DNA from 3 places in the Comamonas aquatilis genome. Region 2 is predicted to be linked to each of the others. Evidence: predicted binding sites of a transcription regulator. Region 2 holds the regulator's gene; each other region holds the start of a gene.

Region 1 (8,073 bases), on a different contig from region 2:
ATTTCCATCGACGAAGGCCAGGAACTGGCCGCCCGGGTGCGGCCCGGCATGTCGGTCATGGTGCGCCTGGATACGGCGCAAAAGCTGAGTAATCCTCAAAAACAGGAGCTAAAGGCGCAATCAGATAAAGGGGTAGATGCCGATTTTCCTTTGAATTCTGAGCCTGCAGACCAGAAGGCCAAGCCATGAAACAGCCCATGCTGAACCGCCGGGCCACGATGGCCTGGACACTCAAGCCGTTTGCCTGCGCGGCCTTGGCCCTGGTGCTGAGTGCTTGTTCCCTGCCTCGCATCAGCCAGGTGCCAGCCAGTGCCCAGCCGGCCGTGCCGGCGCAGTGGGAGCAGGCCGCGTCAGCGGCTCAAAACCAGGCTCAGCTTCAGTCGGCCTGGTGGCAGGCTTTTGGCGATGCAGGGCTCAACGCCTGGGTCGGTCTGGCTCTGGAGCAAAGCAATGATGTGCTGACTGCCATGGCCAGGGTGGATGAGGCCAGGGCCAATCTGGAGCTGGCGGGTGCTGCGGCGCTGCCCCAGGTATCGGCGGCCTTGCCTCTGTCTAGCGGTCGCAGCCTGGGCGCGCGCGGCTTGACGCAGACCCGCAGCCTTCAGCCCGGGCTGCAGGCCAGCTGGGAGCTGGATGTCTGGAACCGTTTGGGCGATTTGCGCAGCGCGGCTGATTTGCGCTTGCAAGCCAGCCAGGCCGATGGCGATGCCGTGCAGCTGGCGGTAGCCGCCACCACGGCCCAGGCCTATATAGGCTTGCGCTCGCTGCAGTCGCAGCTGAGCGTGGCCCAAAGCACGCTGCAGTCGCGCGAGGCAGCGGTGCGCCTGCTCACCGACCAGGTGCGGGTAGGCTATATCTCGCAGCTGCAGCAAAGCCAGGCGCTGGCTGAGCTGGAAAGCGTCAGGCAGTCCATAGAGCAGCTGACTTTGGCGTTGGAGCGCCAACGTCTAGCCTTGTTGCAGCTGGCGGGCGGCATCGGCGATGCGTCCGCGCAAAAGCTGATGGGCGAGACATTGCCAGGCCGCGCTGCCACGCAGCCGCAGGGCGACTTGGAGGCGCTGGCAGTGCCTGCGCTGCCGGCGCTGGGCTTGCCGTCCGAGTTGCTGGAGCGCCGCCCGGATATTGCCCGGGCCCAGTTGCAGCTGGCCGCTAGCGACAAGCAGCTGGCCGCGCAGCGCGCCGCATTTTTGCCCCAGGTAAGCCTGAGTGCCAATCTGGGTAGCTTGCTGATCAATGCGCTGGATTACCACCCGGCCACCGTCTGGGGCCTGGGCGGCAGCATTCTGGCACCGTTGTTCAGCGGCGGGCGTCTGCAAGGCCAGTTCGATGCGGCCAATGCCCAGCGCGATCAAGCCGCGTACGCTTATCGCGGCACGGTCATCAAGGCTTTGGGCGATGTACAACTGGCCCTGGTGAGCTGCCAATATCTGCAAACCCAGTGGGCCAGCGCCAGGCAGCGCGAGGCGGTGCTGCAACGCACTCTGGGTTTTGCCAAAGACCGCTACGAGGCAGGCTATGCCAGCTATCTGGAGGAACTGGACGCACAGCGCAATCTGTTTGCCGTGCAGCAGGAGGTGATACGCCTGCGCCAATCGCAGCTGGAAAACGCGGTGCAGCTGTATCAGGCTCTGGGTGGTGGTTGGCAGAAAGCTACGTCGGTAACTGTGACTGGTACTCCTGAAAAGTGAGCGTCCAGCCTATTTTCTGATGAGGCTTGGGCTGATTTAAGGCTTGCTGAAGTAATACCAGAGAACGGCGGTCGCAGCTGCTGCCAGCAAGAGTGCCAAAAAAGGCCAGCCGCTGCTGCGCGTCACTTCACCCGGTGACTGGTCGCGGTCTGCATGGGTTGGGGCTATACCCATGCGCTGTTCTATGCGCTGCTTGGCCTCCAGCAGGCCGATGCCCGTGCTGTCGCACAGCAGTTTGATGGCCTGCAGTTTCTCGCCGCTAGCCAGGGCCGCATCGATGGCCGTCATCACATCCTCAGGTGTGAAGCGCTGATGCCTTGCAGGGTTCGGCTTGCCTTGGGCATCTTCCAGCCGCTCTTCCAACAACTGCTTGGCCTGGGCCAGACCCAGGCCGTTTTGCTCGCGCAGCAAGGCAATGGCGCGGACTTTTTCGCCCTGGCGGGCCAGCTGTAAAATTTCTTCAGGGACGCGATGCGACATGGGGCTCCATTCATTCCATGCGGGTCGGCCCCCTGCAGGCTCAGCCCCCTGCAGGCTCAGCCCAGCCAGATGTAGTGATCGATCAGCAGAGCCAGAAACAGCAGGCTCAGGTGAATCAGCGAGAAGCGGAAGGTCTTGCGCGACAGCTCATCCGAGTAATTGCGGTACAGGGCAATCGCGTAACCGCAAAAGCCGGCGCCCAGGATGATGGCCGTCACCAGATACAGCCACGAGCTCATGCCGTAGATGAAGGGCAGCAGGCAGGCGGCAAACAGCACAAAGGTGTAGAGCAGAATCTGCAGCCGCGTGTACTTGCTGCCGTGGGTGACGGGCAGCATGGGCAGGCCGGACTGGCGATAGTCTTCCACGCGGTACAGAGCCAGAGCCCAGAAATGGGGCGGCGTCCAGAGGAAGATGATCAGAAACAGAATCAGGGCTTCGGGGCCCACATTGCCCGTCATGGCGGCCCAGCCCAGCACGGGAGGCATGGCGCCGGATGCGCCGCCAATCACGATGTTTTGCGGCGTGGCAGGCTTGAGCACCACGGTGTAGATCACGGCATAGCCCACAAAGGTGGCCAGCGTCAGCCACATGGTCAGCGCATTGGTGAAGATCCAGAGAATCGTTGCACCCACCATGCAGAGAATGGCCGAAAAGGCCAGGGCCTGCTGGCTGGAGAGCTCGCCGCGCGCGGTAGGGCGCCAGGAGGTGCGCTTCATCTTGGCATCGATATGGCGCTCCACCAGGCAGTTGAAGGCCGCAGCCGCAGCGGCCACCAGCCAGATGCCTATACAGGCCACGCCCATGTAAAGCCACTGGGAGGCCGAGGGCCAGCCGGGTACGGCCAGCACCATGCCAATCAGCGCGCAGAAAACGATCAGTTGCACCACGCGTGGCTTGGTCAGCGCGTAAAACTGGCTCACGCGTGAGGAACTGCTCTCTGTCAGGGAAATATCACTAGCACTCATGCAAACACTCTCAATTTGTGTGCGCCGCCTTCAACGGGCTGCACCAGTCGTGGGGCTTGGCGCTTGGGACGCATATTGCGTCGCACGGGTCACCGTCAGGCACCAGACCACAATCGTTACCAGAGCTGCAGCACCACCGGTGTGCAGCACGGCGGCAACCAAAGGCCAGTCCAACACCACGTTGGACAAGCCGGTTGCCACCTGCAAAATCAGAAAACCGCCGAGCAGACGCCGCTGCAGCGCCAGCGCCGGCACCAGGCGTAGACGCCACCACAGTGCCGCCAGCACGCCCACCACCACATAGGCCGCCAGGCGGTGCAGGTAGTGGATGGCGGTCAGCGCTTCGAATGCGATGCTGCTGCCATCGGCCAGAAAGCCCAGGGGACGCCAGATCTGCAGCGCCTGTTCAAAATTCATGGCCGGCCACCAGCTGCCCTGGCAGGTGGGAAAGCTGGTACAGGCCAGCACAGCATAATTGGTACTGACCCAGCCGCCCAGTGCCACCTGCATCACCACAATGGCCAGCGCTGACCACAGGCCAAGGCGCAAACCTCTGGAGATCAGCGCCGGCGCCTGCTGGCGTGCCGCCAGACTCATGGCTGCAGCCGGAATGCACAGCAAAGCCAGCAAGCCCGTGCCGCCCAGCAAATGCAGGGTGACGATGGCCGGGAACAGCTTCATGGTTACAGTCAGCGCGCCAAAAGCGCCTTGTATGCAGACCCAGACCAGGGCCGCCGTCGGCCACCAGGGACTCAGGGCGCCTGTGCTGGCTTGCCTGCCCAGTTGGCGTGCACGCCGCCATGCCATGACGGTCATGGCGATGATGAGCACGCCCACGGTGGTGGCCAGATAGCGGTGAATCATCTCCACCCAGGCCTTGCCATGCGTGACCGGGCCCGTAGGCATGGCGGCCTGCGCCTGTGCAATCTGCGCGCTGGCTGCAATCGGGCTGGATGTGCCGTAGCAGCCCGGCCAGTCGGGGCAGCCTAGGCCGGAATCGGTCAGGCGCGTGAAGGCACCGAACAGCACCAGGTCAAAGGTCAGAAACAGGGTCAGAGTGCACAGCGCCTGCAGGCGCTTGCCTGAGCCGGTGCCGCGATTGCGCCACCATACCCAGGCCAGCGGCCCCAGCGCCAGACCCAGGCCCAGAGCCATCAGCTCCAGCATCGGTGCCAGATCGTAGAGGGCGCTATGGGTCATTGCACTGCCTCAGCCAGGGTGTGCGAGCCGGTCTGCGCAATGCAAGCTGTCCATTGCTTGGGCATGGGCAAGAGAGGCTGTGATTTTTCGCAAAAGCGACAGGGCATGGCGTGGAACATGGGCCGCAGCAAAGGCTGCTGGCTTTTTTATCTGAACGGGACGGGCAAAAAACGGCGGCTTGGCGCCGGGGCTGTCAGGCATGGGCAGTTGCCAGGACAGGCATGGGCCAAGCCGCAAGCTTGGTGTTTGATCTTGAACAATTCTACCTGTGTGATTTATGGCAAAGGTCTACATGCTTCAGTGCCCCTAATAACGCAACGGCAGGCAGCGCCCGGCTTGCCCTGAATGCCAGGGAAACTTCCGGTCTGTTGAGAGGCGGCACAAGGCTTGTCAGCCCGGTTTCTTACCAGACCGCTAGCGGGCTTGCGGTACGATGACTGCTTGGCTCACGGCCGCGGCCGTGATTGGCTGCCACCGGCAGCAGTGCCAGACCATGCGGGCGTCGTTCAATGGCAGGACCTGAGTTTCCCATACTCAAGATGAGGGTTCGATTCCCTTCGCCCGCTCCAGCTTTTCAAGGACAAATCAAGCTTTTGCATCCTTGGATGCATCGAGCCGGAGCCGGCCTCAGGCTCCCTTTGGGGTTCAGTCAAATACAAGGCTTCATCGCCTCTTTGCTGCAGCTACGGAACTTCAAGTGCCTGCCATCCAACTCACTGGACTCGCTGCCGGTTTATGCAGAGGATGAGAAAAACCTGCGGTCTGATATCTGATTCAGGTATCCAAATGCAATGAAATCGATAGCTGTTGGCGCTTGATGCATAAGCGCTAGCAGCTAATTTCATCGTGAAAGTGGGGCGTAGGCAGCAAGCGCCTTTCAGCGCAGCTGAATCTGCGAGTGAATCAGCAAAGCATCGGCCTGGCGCGGCTGTGCATGCGCAGGCAGCTGCGGCACATACATGGCGCGCGGCTGGCGGTAGTGTTCGGGCTGACCCTTGCACTCGCGCTTTTCCTTGTATTCACCGTCTTTTTTCCATTCGCGCTCCACCTTGCAGCGGCCGTCACGAAACTTTTCCTGGTGATCGTGGTGGCGGTCATGCGGCCGCACACCCTTGCATTCGCGCTGCTCCTTGTACTCGCCATCGTTCTTCCACTCACGCTCCACCTTGCAAGGGCCTTCCCAGAACTCCTGCTTGCCTTCGTGACGGTGATGGTAGTCATCGCCAGCCCAGCTAGAGAGCGGGGCGGCAATCAGGATCAAAGGCAGGGCCAGCGCGGCGAACACTTTATGCATTTGGACTTTGAAGAGTTCAAGAGGCCGTAAGCCTAGCCTTGAAACGTCGTCGCCGGCTGTAAAAAAGGTGAGCGCAGTTTACGTAGTGCGCCTTGCGAAAAGCCTGCTTTTGTTGCCAGGACACATTTGATTTTCTATTTTTGATGTTTTTTATTTTGTTCTAAGAGATTTACTAGATTTTGTATTGGTGGAAACCACTGATTTTGTTTCTTTTGGTTTTTAAAGACGTGAATCATGCTTGGACTTATCAAAACATGCACCTTGGCTCTATGGAGAAATTTATATGAATGTTAAAAAAATATGCCTTTTCGGCATTCAATAACGTATTTGAATAGGGGGTGGGGATGAAGAAAATAATATCGAAAAATATACTGATATATGGCGCGTTTGCCGTTACGGCCATAACCGGTTTGGTCGCCTGCAATGGCGATGATGCACCTTCCGATGGTTATGCTCAGCTGGTTTATAAAAATGGGAATATATTGACCGTCAACAAAGACGGGCAGGTGGCTCAGGCCGTTGCGGTGAGAGATCGCATGGTCGTGGCGGCAGGGAGTGACAGAGCGGTGAGTAGATATATCGGCAAGGATACCCAGGTCATAGATCTGGCCGGTAAAACCATGATTCCTGGTATTTATGATGCACACAGTCATTTTTCCATGACTGGCATGAATTTAAAATTTGAAGCAGACTTGAATAGCCCACCCATTGGTGCAATCAAATCAATCGAGGAAATAATCAGTCTTTTAAAAACAAAGCAGTCAGAGCTGGGCACTGATGCTTGGCTGACAGGCTTTGGTTATGACGACACGCTCTTATCTGAAAAGCGCCATCCTACCCGTGAAGATCTGGACAGGGTCTCCACCACTCAGCCGGTTTTTGTGACCCATATTTCCGGCCATATGTCCGTCGCCAATACGGCTGCTTTAAAGCTGGCGGGCATTACTGCTGCCACACCCAATCCAGAAGGCGGTGTCATCGGCAAGGACGGTAAGGGTGAACCCACGGGTTATCTGGCCGAAACCGCAGCCCAATTGGTCAGCAAATTCAAACCGGCGTTTACCGCAGCACAACAGCAGGAAGGCCTGGCCGCTGCGGCGAAAATGTATGCCTCCAAAGGAGTGACGACTGCCAATGATGGAGCCACTGGCCCCGCAGGTGTAGAGGCCCTGGAGAAGGCTGCCCAAAGCGGCCGTCTGCCTGTGCGCGTCGTGGCCTGGCCCATGGGACTGAGTGCGCTGACCGGATCGAAAGCGATTGCGCTCACCAGCGGCAAGGTCAAGGTCGGCGGCATCAAGGACTTTCATGATGGCTCCATTCAGGGCTATACCGGCTATCTAAGTCATCCCTATCACACCCCGCACGACGACGATGCGGACTATGCGGGCTACCCTCGATCGAGTCGTGAAGCCTTGGTCGCACGTGCCATCGATGCGCAAAAAGCCGGTGTCCAGATGTTCATTCACGCCAACGGAGATCAGGCCATTGCCGATGTGCTCTACGCCTACCGCAAGGCCCATGAGGCCCATCCGCGCGCTGATGCACGCAATGTCATCATTCATTCGCAGATGGCGCGCGAAGACCAGCTCGACGAGATGAAAGAGTTGGGTGTGATTCCCTCGTTCTTTGAACTGCACACCTATTACTGGGGCGACCGCCATCGCGACATCTTCCTGGGTCCCGATCGCGGCACGCGCATCAGCCCGGTGAAGTCTGCGCTCAATCGCGGTATTCCCTTCACCCTGCATGCCGACACGCCCGTGGTGCCCATGGATCCCATGCTCATGCTGTGGGCCGCCGTCAATCGCGTCTCCACCAGCGGTGCCGTCATCGGCGCAGATCAGCGTGTGTCCGTCATGGAGGCGTTGCGTGGCATCACCATCAACGCCGCCCACCAGAACTTCGAGGAAAAAGAGCGTGGCTCCATCGAGGTTGGCAAATTCGCCGATCTGGTAGTGCTCTCTGCAGACCCTGTCTCTGTCGATTCCATGAAGATCAAAGATATCGAGGTGCTGGAAACCATTGTTGAAGGCAGAACCGTCTACAAGACGAGGAACTGACGCTGCTGATACAGGCCAGGTGGCCGAGGTCTCCGCATGAATGCTGCTTTATGGCGATTTGTACGGGGACTTCATTTTTGATAGCTGCTTGGGCTTGATGCATAAGCGCAAGCAGCGTATTTCACCACAATGCTCGCAGACCTTTCGCTCCCATATCCGCCCATGTGTCTGCGCTGTGGCCGGCGGTTTGTGCTCTGCTTGCGGCAATGTGCTTGAACGGAGCAACTTGCTGGGCCGTGATTTTGGCGCACCACAGACTCAATTGCGTCACGCAGGTTTGCCCGTGGCGAAGCGAACGTACGCAGAAAGTCGACCTAAGATGGCTTGCCCAGCCGCTTAGGTCTGCCCAATGCCTGAGCAGCACTTTGCGCACTCTCCTCTTT
Region 2 (8,073 bases):
ATTGGCGAGCGTTTGTTCATGAACAACTGCGCCCAGTGCCACGCTTCGGATGCTCATGGCAGCAAGAGCTTCCCCAATCTGGCCGACGGTGACTGGCTTTATGGCGGCACACCGGAGAAGATCAGGGAAACCATCACCAACGGCCGCACCGGCGTCATGCCCCCCATGGCAGCGGCCGTGGGCTCCAGCGAGGATGTGCGCAACCTGGCCAACTATGTGCTCAGCCTCTCCGGCAGCCCGCATGACACGGTTCGCGCCTCGCAAGGCAAGTCCAAGTTTGTGGCCTGCGCCGCCTGCCACGGTGTGGACGGCAAGGGCAACCAGGCTTTGGGTGCCCCCAATCTGACTGACGACATCTGGCTGCACGGCTGGGGTGAAGCGGCCATCGTCAACATCGTCAACAACGGCAAGCACAACGAGATGCCGACCCAGAAGGACAAGTTGACCGAGGCACAGATTGCCGTGCTGGCTTCCTATGTCTGGGGCCTGTCCAACAAGGGCAGCCCGGCTCAGAAGTAAGCACGCTGGAAAGGGCGGCGCTCGCGCGTCGCCTTTTTTTCGCGTTTGAATTTTCAGTCATTACAAAAAATTAAGGAGCTGCCATGCAGCCCGATAACGGCAAGCCCCGCAAGATCATCCCGATCACGCCTGTAGAGCCCGAGGACGGGGACAAGATGGTGGCGATGTTCGCCTCCGAGCAAAAGGTGTACTCGCGCTCCATCAGCGGGTTTTTCTCCCGCTGGCGCTGGGCCATGGTGTTCCTGACCCAGCTGTTCTTCTACGGCATGCCCTGGTTGCAGTGGGGCCAGCGCCAGATGGTGCTGTTCGATCTGGAGGCGCGCCGTTTTTATCTCTTCGGACTGGTGCTGTATCCACAGGACTTCATCTATCTGACGGGCTTGCTCATCATCAGTGCGTTGGCGCTGTTTCTCTTCACGGCGGTGGCCGGGCGTCTGTGGTGCGGCTTTTCCTGTCCGCAAACGGTATATACCGAAATCTTCATGTGGATAGAGCGCAAGGTCGAAGGCGACCGCAGCGCCCGCATGCGCATAGACAAGAGCGGCTGGACTTTCGAGAAAATCTGGAAGAAGTCACTCAAGCAGTTTCTGTGGATTGCCGTTTCCCTGTGGACCGGCTTCACCTTTGTGGGCTTTTTCGTGCCCATCCGTGAGCTGGGTTCGCAGCTGCTTGAACTGCAAGGCAACTGGCAGATCTTCTGGGTTCTGTTCTACGGTTTTGCTACCTATGGCAATGCGGGCTATATGCGCGAGCAGGTCTGCAAATACATGTGCCCTTATGCGCGCTTTCAGAGCGCCATGTTCGACAAGGACACCATGATCGTCAGCTACGACGGCCAGCGCGGCGAGCCGCGCGCCCCCCGTACCAAGCAGGTGGATGCCAAGGCCCAGGGTCTGGGCGACTGCATTGACTGCAAGCTGTGCGTACAGGTCTGCCCCGTGGGTATCGATATCCGCAACGGTCTGCAATACGAGTGCATTGGCTGCGGGCTGTGCATCGATGCCTGCAACTCCGTGATGGACAAGATGGGCTATGCGCGCGGCCTGATACGCATGAGCACGCAAAATGCCATCGCCAGGGCCTGGAAGCAGGCGCAGATCATCCGCAGAGTATTTCGGCCGCGGGTGCTGATTTACACGGTGGTGCTGCTGGGCTTGAGCGCGGCCATGATTGCCAGTCTGATCCTGCGCGAGCCGCTCAAGCTCAATGTGATTCGTGACCGCGCCTCGCTGTCGCGCATTGTGGCCGGCGGCAAGCTGGAGAATGTCTACCGCCTGCAGATCATGAATGCCACCGAGCAGGAGCAGCGCTATCGCATCACTGCCACGGGACTGGATGGCCTGGAGGTGGTGCTTGAAGATGAGGTGGTGGTCGGGCCGGCGGAGACGCGCGGCGTGCCCGTGGGTCTGCAGATTCCCTATGGATCGGCAGCACCGGGCTCGCATACCGTGTACTTCAATGTGGATGCCGTGACTGCCGGGGCAGGGCGCACGTCTGAAAAAGCCGTGTTTCTGGTGCCGCGTTAACAATGTGAATGCCGCAGCCGCCTCGCAGGCGCTTGTGGCAGATTGATCAAAGAGGTTTTGTCATGTCTTCTAGCCCTGTTTCTGCCCCTGCCGGGCGCGCTGTCAAGCCGGTTCATGCCGAAGACGGCAAGCCCTGGTGGAAGTTTCCTCATGTCTGGCTGGTTGTCGCCGGCCCGGCCATTGTGGTGGTGGCCGGTTTTGTGACCGCCTATATCGCCATCAGTGCGCCCGATCCCGTCATTGACCCGGACTACTATCAGCACGGTATCGAGATCAACAAGCGTCTGGAAGAGTCTCAAAAAAGTCTGGCGCCTGCCGTGACAGGTCGCAATCACGCCGCTACCCCGGCCAAGGACCACCCCACGGACCGCTAAACGCTTGTTTTTCGGTAAATTCAAAGCATTTTGGCCTCTAGTCCATATGCACAAAGTGCTGATAGCTATTAAATAAATAGTAATTCTCCCGAGGCTTGCCCGCTGTTTGCGGCAATCCAAGGGTTTGCGGGGGCGCATTCCATGGCTGCTTGTGCAAAATGTTTTGCACCGATGACACAGCCCAAGGAGACGCAGCATGCTCGCTCAACGCTGGAAGTGGATTGCCTGGCCGGCCTTTCTGGCGGCGGCAATCATGGAGATGGTGGTTTTTGCTTTTGTCGATCCCGGCGATATTGCCCCTGTGGGCTGGTCGCGCAACGCTGTCTACACGCTGGCGTTCTTTGTGTTCTGGGGCGTGACCCTTTTTTCAAGCTACATCACCTGTTTGCTTTCGCGCTCCGCGCAGGAGCTCAATCACGGCATTGTTTCCGCGCCGCTGGTGGAGTAAGTCGCTTTCATGAAAAAAGCCCGCGTCCATGGAAGCGGGCTTTTTATTGTGAAGCGGGGTGAGCCTTAGTCGTGGCACTGCTGACTGTTGACGATGCGTTTGAGCGCCTCCGTATCCAGAATGCGCAGATGGCGTTGCTTGACTTCCACAATGCCTTCTTCGGCAAACTTGGAGAAAGTGCGGCTCACGGTTTCCAGCTTCAGGCCCAGATAGCTGCCGATTTCCTCACGGGTCATACGCAGCACCAGCTCCGACTTGGAAAAGCCGCGGGCAGACAGGCGCTGCACCAGATTGAGCACAAAGGCGGCCAGCCGCTCTTCGGCGCGCATGCTGCCCAGCAGCAGCATCACGCCGTGTTCGCGCACAATCTCGCGGCTCATGACTTTGTGCACGTGATTTTGCAAGGCGGTGACTTCGCGCGAGAGCTGCTCGAGCTTGTCAAACGGCATCACGCAGACCTCGGCATCTTCCAGTGCCACCGCGTCGCAGGTGTGGTGGTCGTTGACGATACCGTCAAGGCCTATGATCTCGCCCGCCATCTGAAAGCCGGTCACCTGATCGCGGCCGTCCTCGGTGGCGACGCAGGTCTTGAAAAAGCCGGTGCGAATGGCATACAGCGAAGTGAAACCTTCGCCATTGCGAAACAGCAGACCACCGCGTTTGACTTTGCGGCGTGTCGCCACGATCTCATCAATACGCTCCATCTGTTCATCGTCCAGGCCCATGGGCATGCACAGTTCGCGCAGATTGCAGTTGGAGCAGCTTGCTTTGATGGTCTGAAGATTCATGGGTAAGCAGGGATGGTGCAAGCCGGTGGGCCTGGACTATCTGTGACCTCTTGGTGAGTGATGAGATGGATCAAATTGTCGCAGCTGTTGCCTTGGCATTTCTTGATATCCATCAAGGCTGATGTGTTTGGCTTGGGGCACATTGCAATCATTCCTTCAATCAATGTGTGCGAGTTCATTGCGGTTGCAGTTGCCAGAAATCCTGCCCATCAGGAAACAAGCTGTCATCCGCCAATGTGAGCGCATCCTGACATTCACGTTATGACCGCTGTTACGCCCGAACTACTGAGTCGATTTGATGTTCCTGGACCACGCTACACATCATTTCCAACAGCCGACCGTTTTGTAGAGGCTTTCGGCACCGAGGATTACATCCTGGCGCTCCAGCAACGCAAGACCCACTGTGCAGCGAGGGCGCTGCCGCTGTCGCTTTATGTGCATGTGCCGTTTTGCGAGTCGCTGTGCTACTACTGTGCCTGCAACAAGATCGTGACCAAGCACCACGAGAAAGCGACCCAGTATCTTGACTATCTTGCGCGTGAAGTGGCCTTGCACACCGAGCACTGCGGCAAGGGACAGGCGGTCAGCCAGCTGCATCTGGGCGGCGGCACGCCCACGTTTTTCTCCGATGCCGAGCTGGCCCGGCTCATGGATTTGATGCGTGAGCATTTCAAGCTCGAAGCGGGTGGGGAGTACTCGATAGAAGTAGATCCGCGCACCGTGACGAATGAGCGCCTGGCCGTACTCAAGGAGCTGGGCTTCAATCGCCTGAGCTTCGGGGTTCAGGATTTCGACCCCGCGGTACAGAAAGCCGTGCACCGTGAACAACCTGCCGAACAGGTTTTTGCCCTGGTGCAAAAGGCGCGTGAACTGGGCTTTGCTTCCATCAATGTGGACCTGATTTACGGTCTGCCCAAGCAAACCCCGCAGTCGTTTGCACGCACGCTGACCCAGGTCAACGAGCTGCGCCCGGATCGCATCGCCCTGTATGCCTATGCCCATCTGCCCGAGCGGTTCAAGCCCCAGCGTCGCATCGAGTCTGCCGATTTGCCCATGGGCCAGGACAAGCTCAATATGCTTTCGGGAGCCATTGATGCCTTTATGGACGGGGGTTATGTCTATGTGGGCATGGATCACTTTGCCCTGCCCGATGATTCCCTGGCGATTGCCAAGCGGCAGGGGCGCCTGCACCGCAATTTCCAGGGCTATAGCACGCAGCCCGATTGCGATCTGATTGCGCTGGGTGTATCGGCCATCGGCAAGGTGGGTGCGAGCTACAGCCAGAACGCCAAAACCCTGGAGGAGTACTACGACGCGTTGGATGCCGGCATGCTACCCGTGGTTCGAGGACTGGCGCTTTCGCGCGATGACATGGCGCGCCGGGCCGTCATCATGTCCATCATGTGCCAGGGGGAGGTGCTGTTCGAGCCCATGGAGCAAGCCTGGCTGCTGAATTTTCGGGAATATTTCGCGTCCGAGTTGCAAGCTTTGAAGGAAATGCAGGCCAACGGGCTGCTGGTGCTCAGCGACGAAGGCTTCAAGGTCACGCCGCTGGGCTGGTTCTTTGTGCGCGGAGTTGCCATGTTGTTTGATCGGTATTTGCAGGCGGACCGAAACCGTGCGCGTTTTTCCAGGATCATCTAGGGCATGTTGATTTCGCTGCTCTGGACTGCTTTGATCATGGGACTCGTGGGTGGGTCCCATTGCCTTGTCATGTGTGCTGCGCCCTGCAGTGCGGTCACTGGCAGCAGGACCGACAGCCGTACTGACGGCAGCCCGTCACAAGTGCTGCACTTTCATGGCAAGCAAAGCCGTCCATGGTTGGCGCTTGTGTCATTTCATCTAGGGCGTATTGCAGGCTACTCGGCTCTGGGCGCCACAGCGGCCGTGGCCATGGAAAGCCTTTCCTGGCTGACCAATCAAAGCACGGCGCTGCAGCCCCTATGGGCTCTGTCCCATGTGGCCGTCATGGCCTGGGGTCTGGCTTTGATGGTGCAGGCCAGGCAGCCGGCATGGCTTGAGAGTGCAGGGCGTTTTGCCTGGCAGTGTGTGCAGCCCTGGGTCAGTGCGCCCGGTGGCCGTCTGGCGGCCGGTTTTTTCTGGGCATTGATGCCTTGCGGCTTGCTGTATTCGGCCGTGCTGGTGGCTGCGCTCAGCGGCGGCGCATGGCAAGGCGGTTTGTCCATGGCTGCGTTTGCCATAGGCAGCGGGCTCTGGCTGCTAGGCGGCCCCTGGCTGTGGCGTCTGAGTCAATCCCGCATCAATGCGGCGCGTGCGCAATGGGGTACCCGCATCGCAGGGCTGATGCTGGTCGCCATATCGGCCTGGGCCCTGTGGATGGATCTAGTCTACAAACCCAGTCTTTGGTGCCGCTGAACACTTGGCTGAAATTGACGCTGTTTTACCAAAAAACTGACAATCCGGGTTTGTCGCGAGCGTATGACGCTTTATTTTCTTCAGAGAGCCTGCTGAAGTGGAGATAATGCAAGCTCTCACATCTGTTGCAAAAAGTGAATCGACTCGCTGTTATTGATATTGGGCAAGTGCGGATAGGCATGTATGTCCATCTTGATTTGGGATGGCTTCATCATCCTTTTCCGGTCAATAACTTCAAAATTATTTCTCAAGCACAGATCCAGACCTTGAAGGAACTGGGCCTGAGCACGATTCAATACGACCCTGATAAAAGCGAAATGGCGTCCGCTTTGACCGGGGATGAGGATCTGGCAGCGGATTGCTTGCCGGATCCCGAGTCATTGTCTTCACTGGCACCCTTGAACCCGCAGCCACTGCATTTGGATGCCGTCGAGCAGTGGCATGCCAAGGTCAAGCACATGGATCTGCAGTTCTTGCAGGCGGCGCGCGGCTATGAGCAGCTTGAGCAGGCTGCGCTGCAGCAGCCGCAACTGGCACGCGCAGCCGGTGAGCAACTGATCGCCAATTGTCTTGCCACCCTGCTGCCAGAGCAGGATGTGGTGCTGCACGTACTCTCTGATTCCTCGGCAAATGCTTCAAGCGCCCATGGTGTGAATGTGACCGTGCTCAGCTTGTTGTTGGGCCGGGCCATGGGTCTCAAGGAGCTTGCACTGCATGAGCTGGGATTGGCGGCCTTGCTGCATGACCTAGGCAAACTGACCTTGCCGACTCAGCCCTTTGTGTGCGGCATGAATATTGGCGTACTGGATACTTCGAAAGCACAACATGCCCACTATGCCAAGCATGTGGGCGAGTCTGTCGCCTTGGCGCAGAGCATGGGGCTGCCTCCTGCTGTGACATCTGCAATTGCCCAGCACCATGAGTGGGCCGACGGATCGGGTTTCCCGCTGCATTTGCTGGGCAGCGACATGGAGCTGGCAGGCCAGATACTGTGCCTGGTCAATGCCTATGACCGCTTGTGCAATCCGCCCGACAATCACGTCTCGCCTACGCCGCATGAGGCGCTGGCTTCCATGTTTACCACCCATCAAAGGAAATTCGTTCCAGCAGTGCTGGCGGCTTTTGTGCGCCTGATGGGCGTCTACCCGCCGGGTTCGCTGGTGGAGATGACGGATGGCAGGCAAGGCTTGGTGACTTCGGTCAACACCGCCTACCCGCTCAAGCCCCGGGTATTGATACATGACATCAAGGAAGCGGCGACACTAACTTTGGCGGATCTGCAAGCAAGTCCCCAACTTGGCATACGCCGCGGGCTTGGTGTGCATCAACTGACGCGGGAGGCGGTGTGCGCCTTGTTGCCACATCGCCGCGTGAGCTATTACTTTGACAGTGCTGTGGGCGTTCAGCCCGAGAAGGTTTTATCGTGAACGCAGCCCGCGCCGAGATTTCTCAGGAAATCCATACGCCAGCCAAGCTCATGAGCCAGCTGCTGGATGGATTGCAGGAAGGAGCCTGGCTGCTGGATGTGCAGCAATTGACCGTGGTCTATGCCAATGCCGCAAGTCAGACCTTGACGGGCTATGGCTCACAGGAGGTCCTGGGTCGTTCGGTGCTGGTGTTGGCGGCCACGCCGCTGCAACATGCTTTCTGGAGCGACCCTCTCAACTGGAGCGAAGGCGCTCAGTTTGTCTCGGAGATATGCCGTGCCGACGGGATGCTGGTGCCGGTCGAGATGCGGGTGACGGCGCTGGATTCCCAGCCCTGCTATCTTTTGCTTTCCATGATGGACAAAAGCGCTCATGAGCGCCATGAGACGGTGCTTGGAGAGTTGCTGGCCGAAATGCGGGCCACGCTGGAGTCTGCGGCCGATGGCATCCTGGTCTGTGGGCCGGATGGCGATATACGGGCCTTCAATCATCGTTTTTCGCAGCTGTGGACGCTGCCGCAAGCAATCCTGTCGTCCCGCGACGATGCCGCTGTTTTTGCGCATCTGGATGCGCAGATTCTGCGTAGTGCAAGCCAGTTCACATTGCTGCAGGACA
Region 3 (8,073 bases), on a different contig from region 2:
AGGGGGCTTGAAGTCAAAGAATGGGAAAGCTTTGAGTGCCTTGTCTGAAATTACTTGTAGTAGGCCAGCGTTCCCATGTCGCTGAAGGGTGCTGGCTCCATGCCAAACATGGTCTTGATATACAGACTTGCCGCCATTTCACGACCCGCCGACCCGTGGTTGCGGGCTGCCATCAAATCACGATAAACCTGCTGCAAATCGTTGTTTTGTGCCGAGGCCGCTGCACCGGCAATCGGCCAGATTTCATGAATTGCATCAAAACAAGTGGCATTGGCATCCGCCGATTCAAAGCGCACACGCATGCGCTCCAGCGGCGTACCTTCTTTGCCCTTGCAAGCCAGATCAAACAGCGCACTCCAGTTGCTCAGGTGACGGTTGCGCACACCGTTGACCTTGGTCAGCGTGTCTGCCAACTTCAGGTGCAAAAACGGATTATTGGCAATGGGTGCGCCCGTGCCTTGACGTGTCAAGCGCACCTTGGCTTGTTCCATAAAGTACTGCAGACCGTAGCTGGCCGTGCCAATTACAGTATTGGTAGCTGTGGAGTTGAAGATGCCCATGAACGACAGCCAGTAAAGCGGACGGTTGTTGAGCAACCAGCCAGCGTTGTTGTCTTCGTAGGTATCGCGCAAATGGTGCACGCGGTACTCGGGCACAAACACCTCGCGCAGTGTGAGCGACTTGCTGCCCGTGCCCTTCAAGCCTTCCACATTCCAGCTGCTGTGGTCGACTTCCAAGTCGGTCACGGGAACCACAAAGTTCTTGTCGCCACCGCCCAGAATCACCCATTGAGCGTGGTCCACGCCGCTGGAGAATGTCCAGGTGCCGTTGAGCTCATAACCCCCCTCCACTGCTCGGAGTTTGCCGATAGGCGCATAAGAGCTAGAGGCACGGGTGTCGGGGTTGTCGCCCCAGAACTCTTCTTGCATACGCTCGTTCATCAAAGCAATTTCAAAAGAGTGGCAATTCAGTTGCCCGGCAATCCATGCGGCGGCGCTATCTGCTTCGGCAATTTTCATAACGCCTTCAAAAAACGATGCGGGATCGGCTTCCAAGCCGCCGTACTGCAATGGCGTGAAGGTGCGGAACACGCCCGCTTGCACCATCAAGTCACCTGTGCGCTGGCTCACCTTGCCATCGCGCTCGGATTCATGGCGCAAAGACTTGATCTCCGGTGTGACGGCTTCTACAGCCTTCACAAATTCGCCGCCTGCCTTATAGGCACGAGCGCGGTAATCGCTCCAATCTTGCGTAGCAGCCATGGCGCGCAGCTGTGCAGGGCTGTTGCATTGCTTGGATTCAATTTCGACGGTCACGGACATGGTTTCTTCCTTGTTGATGAGTGCTTAGGAAGAAATGTAGAAGCGATGACTACAAAACCAAAACGACCTTTTTCAGGGCTTCCATGACGTCAGATCATGCAAGTCCCCAACTGCCCAAACCACGCCATCCAGCATTACCGGACACTTGGCAGATTGCAAGACTGCCTCAAACATGACTGGCGTGGACTTCAATGACGCTTTGCTACTCGCGATTACTCATCCATGGCTGAATATCCTTGCCAATACGCTGAGCCAGGCGCTTTAAACGAGGAAAGTAACGATTTTCTATGTCTGCCACGCTGACAGAGGCTTTGGGAAACACCAGGTTAACCCCTCCGAGCAACTGGCGCCCGCAAGTCACCGGGACGGCAATGGCCGCAAACGCGTCTTCTCTATCCCAGTCACCATCGTTGATGGCATAGCCCCGAGAACGTGTTTCCGCAATCAATTGCTCTACCGTACCCGTATCACGTGCCATCACCCCCACGTCATCAGCTCGTTGTGCAAGCAGTGTGAGCAGTCCTTCTCGCTCAGCGGTAGAGCAGGCTGACAAATAAGCACGCCCCATTGCCGTAAAAAACAATGGCAGTTTTTCGCCTATTTTCCCCCGGTGCTGGGACAGAAGACTGAAGCGATGCGTACTCTCACGCACCACCATGAAACCGCCTTCCAGAGTCCCCAAATCACAAGGCCAAAGCAAATCCGGTATGGCTGCACGCATGAGTGGTAATGCAATTTTCTCCACCCAGTCGTCATCCACAAAACCTTCACTCAGGCCACGCACCGCAAAAGTCAAATAGTACTGGCCCTCTTTCTCTCCTTTGCGAACATAGCCATCTGTGCGCAATGTCTCCAGAAGACGTTTCACCGTTGTTCTGTGAATATTGCAACTTTGAGCCAATGACGTCGTCGTGGCCATGCCTCCAGGAGCGCGATTGAGTGCCTGCAATAACGCAAGGCCACGAGAAAGACTGCGGACATCTTTGTAGTCGTTGTTGATCGTCCCGAGATTGGAAGATTGCATATTGATGAAATGTTTTTGTGGGGAATCTCGGCCATATCCGTACCTAAGCCATCACGTAGCAAAGCGCGCATCTAAGAGATCAGAGGTATGTACGCTCTCTACTGAGCTAACGCTTCGAGGGTATTCACCAAGCTTTATGTGCACCACGTGCACGCAGTTCTGAATTTTGGCACGGGTGTTGAGAATGATCAAAACAGCGGGAAATTCGCGCTGAAGCGACATTGGAGACACAGGAATGAATGCCAAAGATCAACGACCAGTTGAAATCAATGAGTGTGATGTTTTGATTGTTGGAGCGGGGCCAGTGGGACTGACCTTGGCCAACACCTTGGGACTCGCTGGTGTCAGCGTACTCGTGCTGGAAAAACTCGACAGCATCATCGACTATCCCCGCGCTATTGGCATTGACGACGAATCTCTGCGCACTCTTCAGGCCGCAGGTTTGGCCGAAAAAGTTCAGGCCCACATCACGCCTGATCACTGGATGCGTTTTTACACCGCATCAGGCCAGTGCTTTGCCTCTATCGAGCCACGTACTGACGAATTTGGCTGGTCACGCCGCAATGCCTTTATTCAGCCCCAGGTCGATGCCATCCTCTACCAAGGGCTTCAGCGCTTTCCTCAAGTACAAGTGCTGCTGGGCCAGGAGTTGCAGCAGTTCTCGCAAAACGACTCCGGCGTGAGTGCAGAGATCAAAGACTCCAGCGGTCAGCAGCGCATATTGCGGGCCAAATACATGGTGGCCTGTGATGGCGGCAACAGTTTGATCCGCAGAACGCTGAATGTCGGATTTGAAGGTCGCACTAAGCCCAACCAATGGATTGTGGTTGATGTGCGCAATGACCCATTGGGTACACCGCATGTCGGTATGCACTGCGACCCTGAACGCCCTTATGTGTCCGCAGCCCTTCCCCATGGCATTCGCCGCTTTGAATTCATGGTGATGCCCGGCGAGACGGAGGAAGAACTTTCCAAACCCGAAAACCTGGCCCAACTCATGCGCAAAGTGGTGGCAGACCCTGATAAGGTGGACTACATCCGAAAGCGCGTATACACCCACAACGCACGTTTAGCCAACCAGTTTCGCGTGAATCGTGTTTTGCTCGCCGGTGATGCCGCGCACATCATGCCCGTCTGGCAAGGTCAGGGCTACAACAGCGGCATGCGTGACGCCAGCAATCTGGCTTGGAAAATGGCAATGGTCGTCAAAGGCCAAGCAGGTCCCTCCTTGCTCGACAGCTACGAGCAAGAGCGTCGCAGCCACGCACGCAGCATGATTCACCTGTCTGAAGTTGCGGGTGACATCTTTGCCCCAGAAAGCCACACGGCGGCAAAGGTGCGCGACACTTTGATGCTCGCACTGAATGCGGTGCCCCCCGTGAAGCAATACTTTGCAGAAATGCGCTTCAAACCCATGCCGCGCTATGAGCAAGGTGTGGTGCTTCACCAGACTGCTACGCAGAATCAAGGTCACAAAACGCCTCTGGCCGGCCTGCTGAATCGCTCTGGCGATACGCCATTCAGCCGTCTGCTTGGTCTGATGGCTGAAAAAAAGGAATCTCTGTTTGGCCGCTTGGTTCATGGCTTGGAGGCCCCACAACCCAGTCCTATCGGGCGAATGTTTATTCAGCCCAAAGTCTCGACACCTGACGGCGAAACGGTACGTCTGGATGACCTGATTGGCCTGAACTTTGCCATCATTGCCTGGGGCACTGATCCAAGCTATGGTATGGATGAAGCGACCCTTTCCTTCTGGAAAAGCCTTGGTGCACGCTTTATCCGTGTCATGCCAGTTGGGCAAATGCAGCACTCTTCACCCACTCGTGAAGGTGTTTTGACCATTGGCGACGCACAAGGCCGTATCAAAGACTGGTTTGGCGCACAAAACAAATCCATCGTTTTCGTGCGTCCAGATCGTTTTGTCGCTGCGCTTGCATCACCTCAAGAAGTTTCCAGCGTTACGCGACAACTCGCAGGTGCGCTGCATGCCCAACTGCCCTCCACTCAAGAGGCATTTGCATGATGCAAGTCACACTCCAAAATGCCCAACGCGCATTTTTGGGTATGTCTCATTCGCCCCTGCTGGGACTCAACCCCATCAGTGCCGAAGATCAGACCGCCCTGGACAATGCAGTGGCACAGGCGAAGGCAGCCGTTCATGCTTTTGATCCCGAGCTCATCATCTTGATTGGCCCTGATCACTACAACGGCTTTTTCAATGAGCTCATGCCTACCTTCTGTATTGGTAGCGATGTAACGGCCGTCGGAGACTACTTGTCTCCCGCTGGCCCATTGAATGTCCCCAGTGATACCGCCATCGCCTTGGCTGAACACTTGATGGATTCGCATTTTGATATGGCCGTGTCTAGACGCATGCAGGTCGATCATGGGTTCTCCCAAGCGCTTCAGGTTTTATGGGGAGATGACCTCAAAACACCACCAGTGATTCCAATCTTCCTCAATGCGGTAGCCCAACCCACCATCGCACGCCTGAGTCGTTGCGTTGATCTGGGCAAAGCGATTGGTAATTTTCTGGATACCTTGCCGCAGCGCACCTTGCTGATCGGCTCCGGCGGCTTGTCACACGAACCACCCGTGCCTACGCTGCAGCACCCCGACCCCGCTGTGCGCGAACGCATCACGATTAAGCAGATACCGACATTGCAGGAGCGCGATGCCAAGACCGAGCGCGTCAAAGCAGCGGGCATGGCTCTGGCTCATGGTGAAGACTGGATGAAGCCGCTCAACCCTCAATGGGACTTGCAATGGATGGAAGCGCTAGCTAGCGGCGAGCTGACAGACCTCTGCGCCATGAGCGAAGACTCGATTGCCCAGGAAGCCGGCAACTCTGCCCACGAGTCCAAAACCTGGCTGGTCGCACGCAGTGCCCTGCCGTTGAACACCAAACTGCCCTGCCCTGTGCGGGCCTACCGCGCCATTCCTGCACTGATAGCGGGCTACGGACTGATGCTAATGCACACCCAGCAATGAACGAACACGAGAGCACCATGTCTGAATCCACCCTCCAAATCGCCCGCTGGGCTGAACGTCTTCGCCAAGCCGAGGCAACCTCCACTCCGATCGCGCCACTGCGCGACGATATCAGTGACAACGAAACCGCCTACGCTGTGCAGCTTGCCAATGTCCAGCATGCGCAAGCGCAAGGTCGCCGTATTGTCGGCCGCAAGATTGGCCTGACATCGCTCGCCGTGCAAAAGCAGTTAGGGGTTGATCAGCCTGATTTCGGCACTTTGTTTGCTGACATGGTGTATGGCGACGACGAAATTGTTCCCCTGTCACGCACACTGCAACCCAAAGTGGAAGCCGAAGTGGCTCTTGTGCTCGCGCGCGATCTGAACTTGAAGGATGCGACTCTGGTCGACATCATCAACGCCACTGACTACGTGCTTCCGGCCATCGAAATCGTGGGCAGCCGCATTGCCAACTGGAATATTCGCTTCATCGACACCGTGGCCGACAACGCCTCCAGTGGTCTGGTTGTTCTAGGCGCTGTACCCACCCGCTTGAATGCACTCGACCTGAAGCTGTGCGACATGCGCATGGAGCGTAACGGCGAGGTGGCCTCCACCGGCTCTGGGGCTGCCTGTCTGGGCCACCCGCTGAATGCTGCTGTCTGGCTTGCCCGCAAACTGGCACAGCTAGGCCAGCCCCTGCGTGCAGGTGATCTGGTTCTCACCGGCGCCCTCGGCCCCATGGTTCCTGTGCAAGCAGGAGATCGCTTTGAGGCACATATCAGTGGCGTCGGTTCGGTCCGCGCCCAATTCGGACAGGCCTAAACGCGCTCACAGACTGGTCATAGCCAGCACGCCCATCAAGCTGTCTGATTTTTCGCTTTTCTACCCCTGCAAACGACACAACACCAACGGAGACAATCGGATGTGGAATCGACGTAACCTGCTGAGCCTGACGGCCTTCACCCTAGTAGCAACCGCTACGCCTGTCTGGGCACAAGCCACAGCCCCAAACTTTCCCAGCCGTCCGCTGACGATGGTCGTGCCTTTTCCCGCCGGCGGCATCACGGATGCCATTGCCCGCATTCTGGCGCTGAAGGTAAGTGAGCAACTAGGCAAGCCTGTTGTGGTGGACAACAAGCCTGGCGGTGGCGGCCAGATTGCAGCCGCTTTTGTGCGCCAACAACCAGCTGACGGCCACACCATCTATGTGGCAGCCACCGAAATGTTTGCGATCAACCCCACGTTGTTCCGCAACTTCTCGTATGACCCACTCAAAGACTTCACGCCTATCACGTCGCTGATTTCATCTCCCCTGGTGCTGGTCGTTGGTGCCAACAGCCCCATGAGCAGCGTCAGCGATGTGGTAAAGCAAGCCAAGATCCGTAAGGACGGCCTGAACTTTGCATCGCAAGGCATGGGATCCATTGGCCATCTACTGGGTGAAACCTTCCGAGGCAAGACAGGCGGCACCTTCAACCATGTGGCATACAAGGGCTCAGCCCCGGCGCTGCAAGATGTGATGAGCGGGCAGGTGGACTTTATGTTCGATCCTGTCATCAGCACGGCGCCTTTGATTGCAGGCAAAAAACTCAAGCCGCTGGCCATTGCAGCTGACAAACGCGCCTCGCAAATGCCCGATGTCCCCACACTCAACGAGCTGGGTATTGCCGGTGTGAATGCTGGCGTGTGGTTTGGTGCCGTCGCCAAGGCAGGCACACCCGCGACAGCTGTCAACCGTCTCAACGAAGCGCTGCTCAAAGCCATGAAAGATCCAGAAGTGCTCAAGCGCTTTGCCGATCAAGGCATGCAGCCCTTTCCTTCAACACCTGCGCAGTTCGGCACTTTCATTCAGTCCGAACTGACTCGCTGGGCACCGCTGATCAAAGCCAGCGGCGCCTCTATCGATTAACGCAGACAGGAAACAACGCATGTTCGACCGTCGCACAGCACTTCAAACAGCTTTGGTTTTTACAGCATCAGGCTGGGCAAACCTGTCTTTCAGCCAGCACTTTCCCTCTCGCCCTATCACCCTTGTGCTGCCATTCGCCGCTGGTGGTATCAGCGACACCATGGCCCGACTGCTAGGCCAGCATGTCGCCCAGCAACTGGGTAAACCTGTAGTGATAGAAAACAAGCCCGGGGGCGGTGGGCAGATTGCTGCCTCCTACGTGAAACAACAGCCCGCCGATGGGCACACCATGTATGTCGCTGGTACAGCCATGTTTGCGATCAATCAAACTTTGTTTCGTACCTTTTCCTACGATCCGGTTAAAGACTTTGATCCGGTTACTGCACTGGTCACTTCACCGCTGGTTTTGGTCGTCGGCGAAAACAGCCCGATTAAAAATGTGGCCGATCTCGTCGCGCTGGCCAAGAGCAAAAAGGCGGGCTTGATCTTTGCTTCACAAGGCCTTGGCTCTATTGGTCACCTGCTCGGTGAGCTTTTCCGCAGCCGCACTGGTGGCGTTATGGAACATGTAGCCTACAAAGGCTCTATGGCGGCATTGCAGGACGTCATGACGGATAGGGTGGATTTCATGTTTGACCCCATCAGCTCAACCGAAGCGCTGATTGCGGGAAAGAAAATGCGCGCCCTAGCCATTGCAGCTGACGTACGCGCACCACAGCTGCCCAATGTGCCCACGCTCAAGGAGCTGGGCATTTCCGGCGTTGATGCTGGCGTTTGGTTTGGTGCGGCTGTACGGGCAGGCACTCCCGCTTCTGCTGTACAGGTGTTGAACAGAGCCTTGGT

Evidence for each region. Region 2 encodes FNR, which switches genes on or off when oxygen is low (the NO sensors DNR and NnrR bind a similar motif). Its sites were predicted from a motif close to TTGATNNNNATCAA; they were not measured.
Region 1: a site for FNR is predicted at 4,583-4,596, ahead of ACNAZA_RS04705 (COX15/CtaA family protein). Genes of this name have one in related genera too.
Region 3: a site for FNR is predicted at 2,525-2,538, ahead of mhpA (bifunctional 3-(3-hydroxy-phenyl)propionate/3-hydroxycinnamic acid hydroxylase MhpA). Genes of this name have one in related genera too.

The regions. Positions count from the first base shown of each region.
Region 1 covers NZ_CBCSIW010000002.1:378,660-386,732, forward strand. The annotation lists gene ACNAZA_RS04685 (HlyD family secretion protein) at 1-189, shown strand, start outside; gene ACNAZA_RS04690 (efflux transporter outer membrane subunit) at 219-1,688, shown strand; gene ACNAZA_RS04695 (hypothetical protein) at 1,725-2,168, opposite strand; gene cyoE (heme o synthase) at 2,225-3,136, opposite strand; gene ACNAZA_RS04705 (COX15/CtaA family protein) at 3,167-4,336, opposite strand; tRNA gene ACNAZA_RS04710 (tRNA-Gly) at 4,832-4,905, shown strand; gene ACNAZA_RS04715 (hypothetical protein) at 5,214-5,630, opposite strand; gene ACNAZA_RS04720 (amidohydrolase) at 5,975-7,690, shown strand.
Region 2 covers NZ_CBCSIW010000013.1:35,564-43,636, reverse strand. The annotation lists gene ccoP (cytochrome-c oxidase, cbb3-type subunit III) at 1-519, shown strand, start outside; gene ccoG (cytochrome c oxidase accessory protein CcoG) at 603-2,045, shown strand; gene ACNAZA_RS15030 (FixH family protein) at 2,108-2,419, shown strand; gene ACNAZA_RS15025 (hypothetical protein) at 2,616-2,867, shown strand; gene fnr (fumarate/nitrate reduction transcriptional regulator Fnr) at 2,933-3,655, opposite strand; gene hemN (oxygen-independent coproporphyrinogen III oxidase) at 3,917-5,299, shown strand; gene ACNAZA_RS15010 (sulfite exporter TauE/SafE family protein) at 5,303-6,031, shown strand; gene ACNAZA_RS15005 (HD-GYP domain-containing protein) at 6,166-7,458, shown strand; gene ACNAZA_RS15000 (sensor domain-containing protein) at 7,509-8,073, shown strand, end outside.
Region 3 covers NZ_CBCSIW010000018.1:43,318-51,390, reverse strand. The annotation lists gene ACNAZA_RS17590 (acyl-CoA dehydrogenase family protein) at 51-1,322, opposite strand; gene ACNAZA_RS17585 (DNA-binding transcriptional regulator) at 1,525-2,346, opposite strand; gene mhpA (bifunctional 3-(3-hydroxy-phenyl)propionate/3-hydroxycinnamic acid hydroxylase MhpA) at 2,582-4,369, shown strand; gene ACNAZA_RS17575 (3-carboxyethylcatechol 2,3-dioxygenase) at 4,366-5,337, shown strand; gene mhpD (2-keto-4-pentenoate hydratase) at 5,334-6,143, shown strand; gene ACNAZA_RS17565 (Bug family tripartite tricarboxylate transporter substrate binding protein) at 6,244-7,230, shown strand; gene ACNAZA_RS17560 (Bug family tripartite tricarboxylate transporter substrate binding protein) at 7,250-8,073, shown strand, end outside.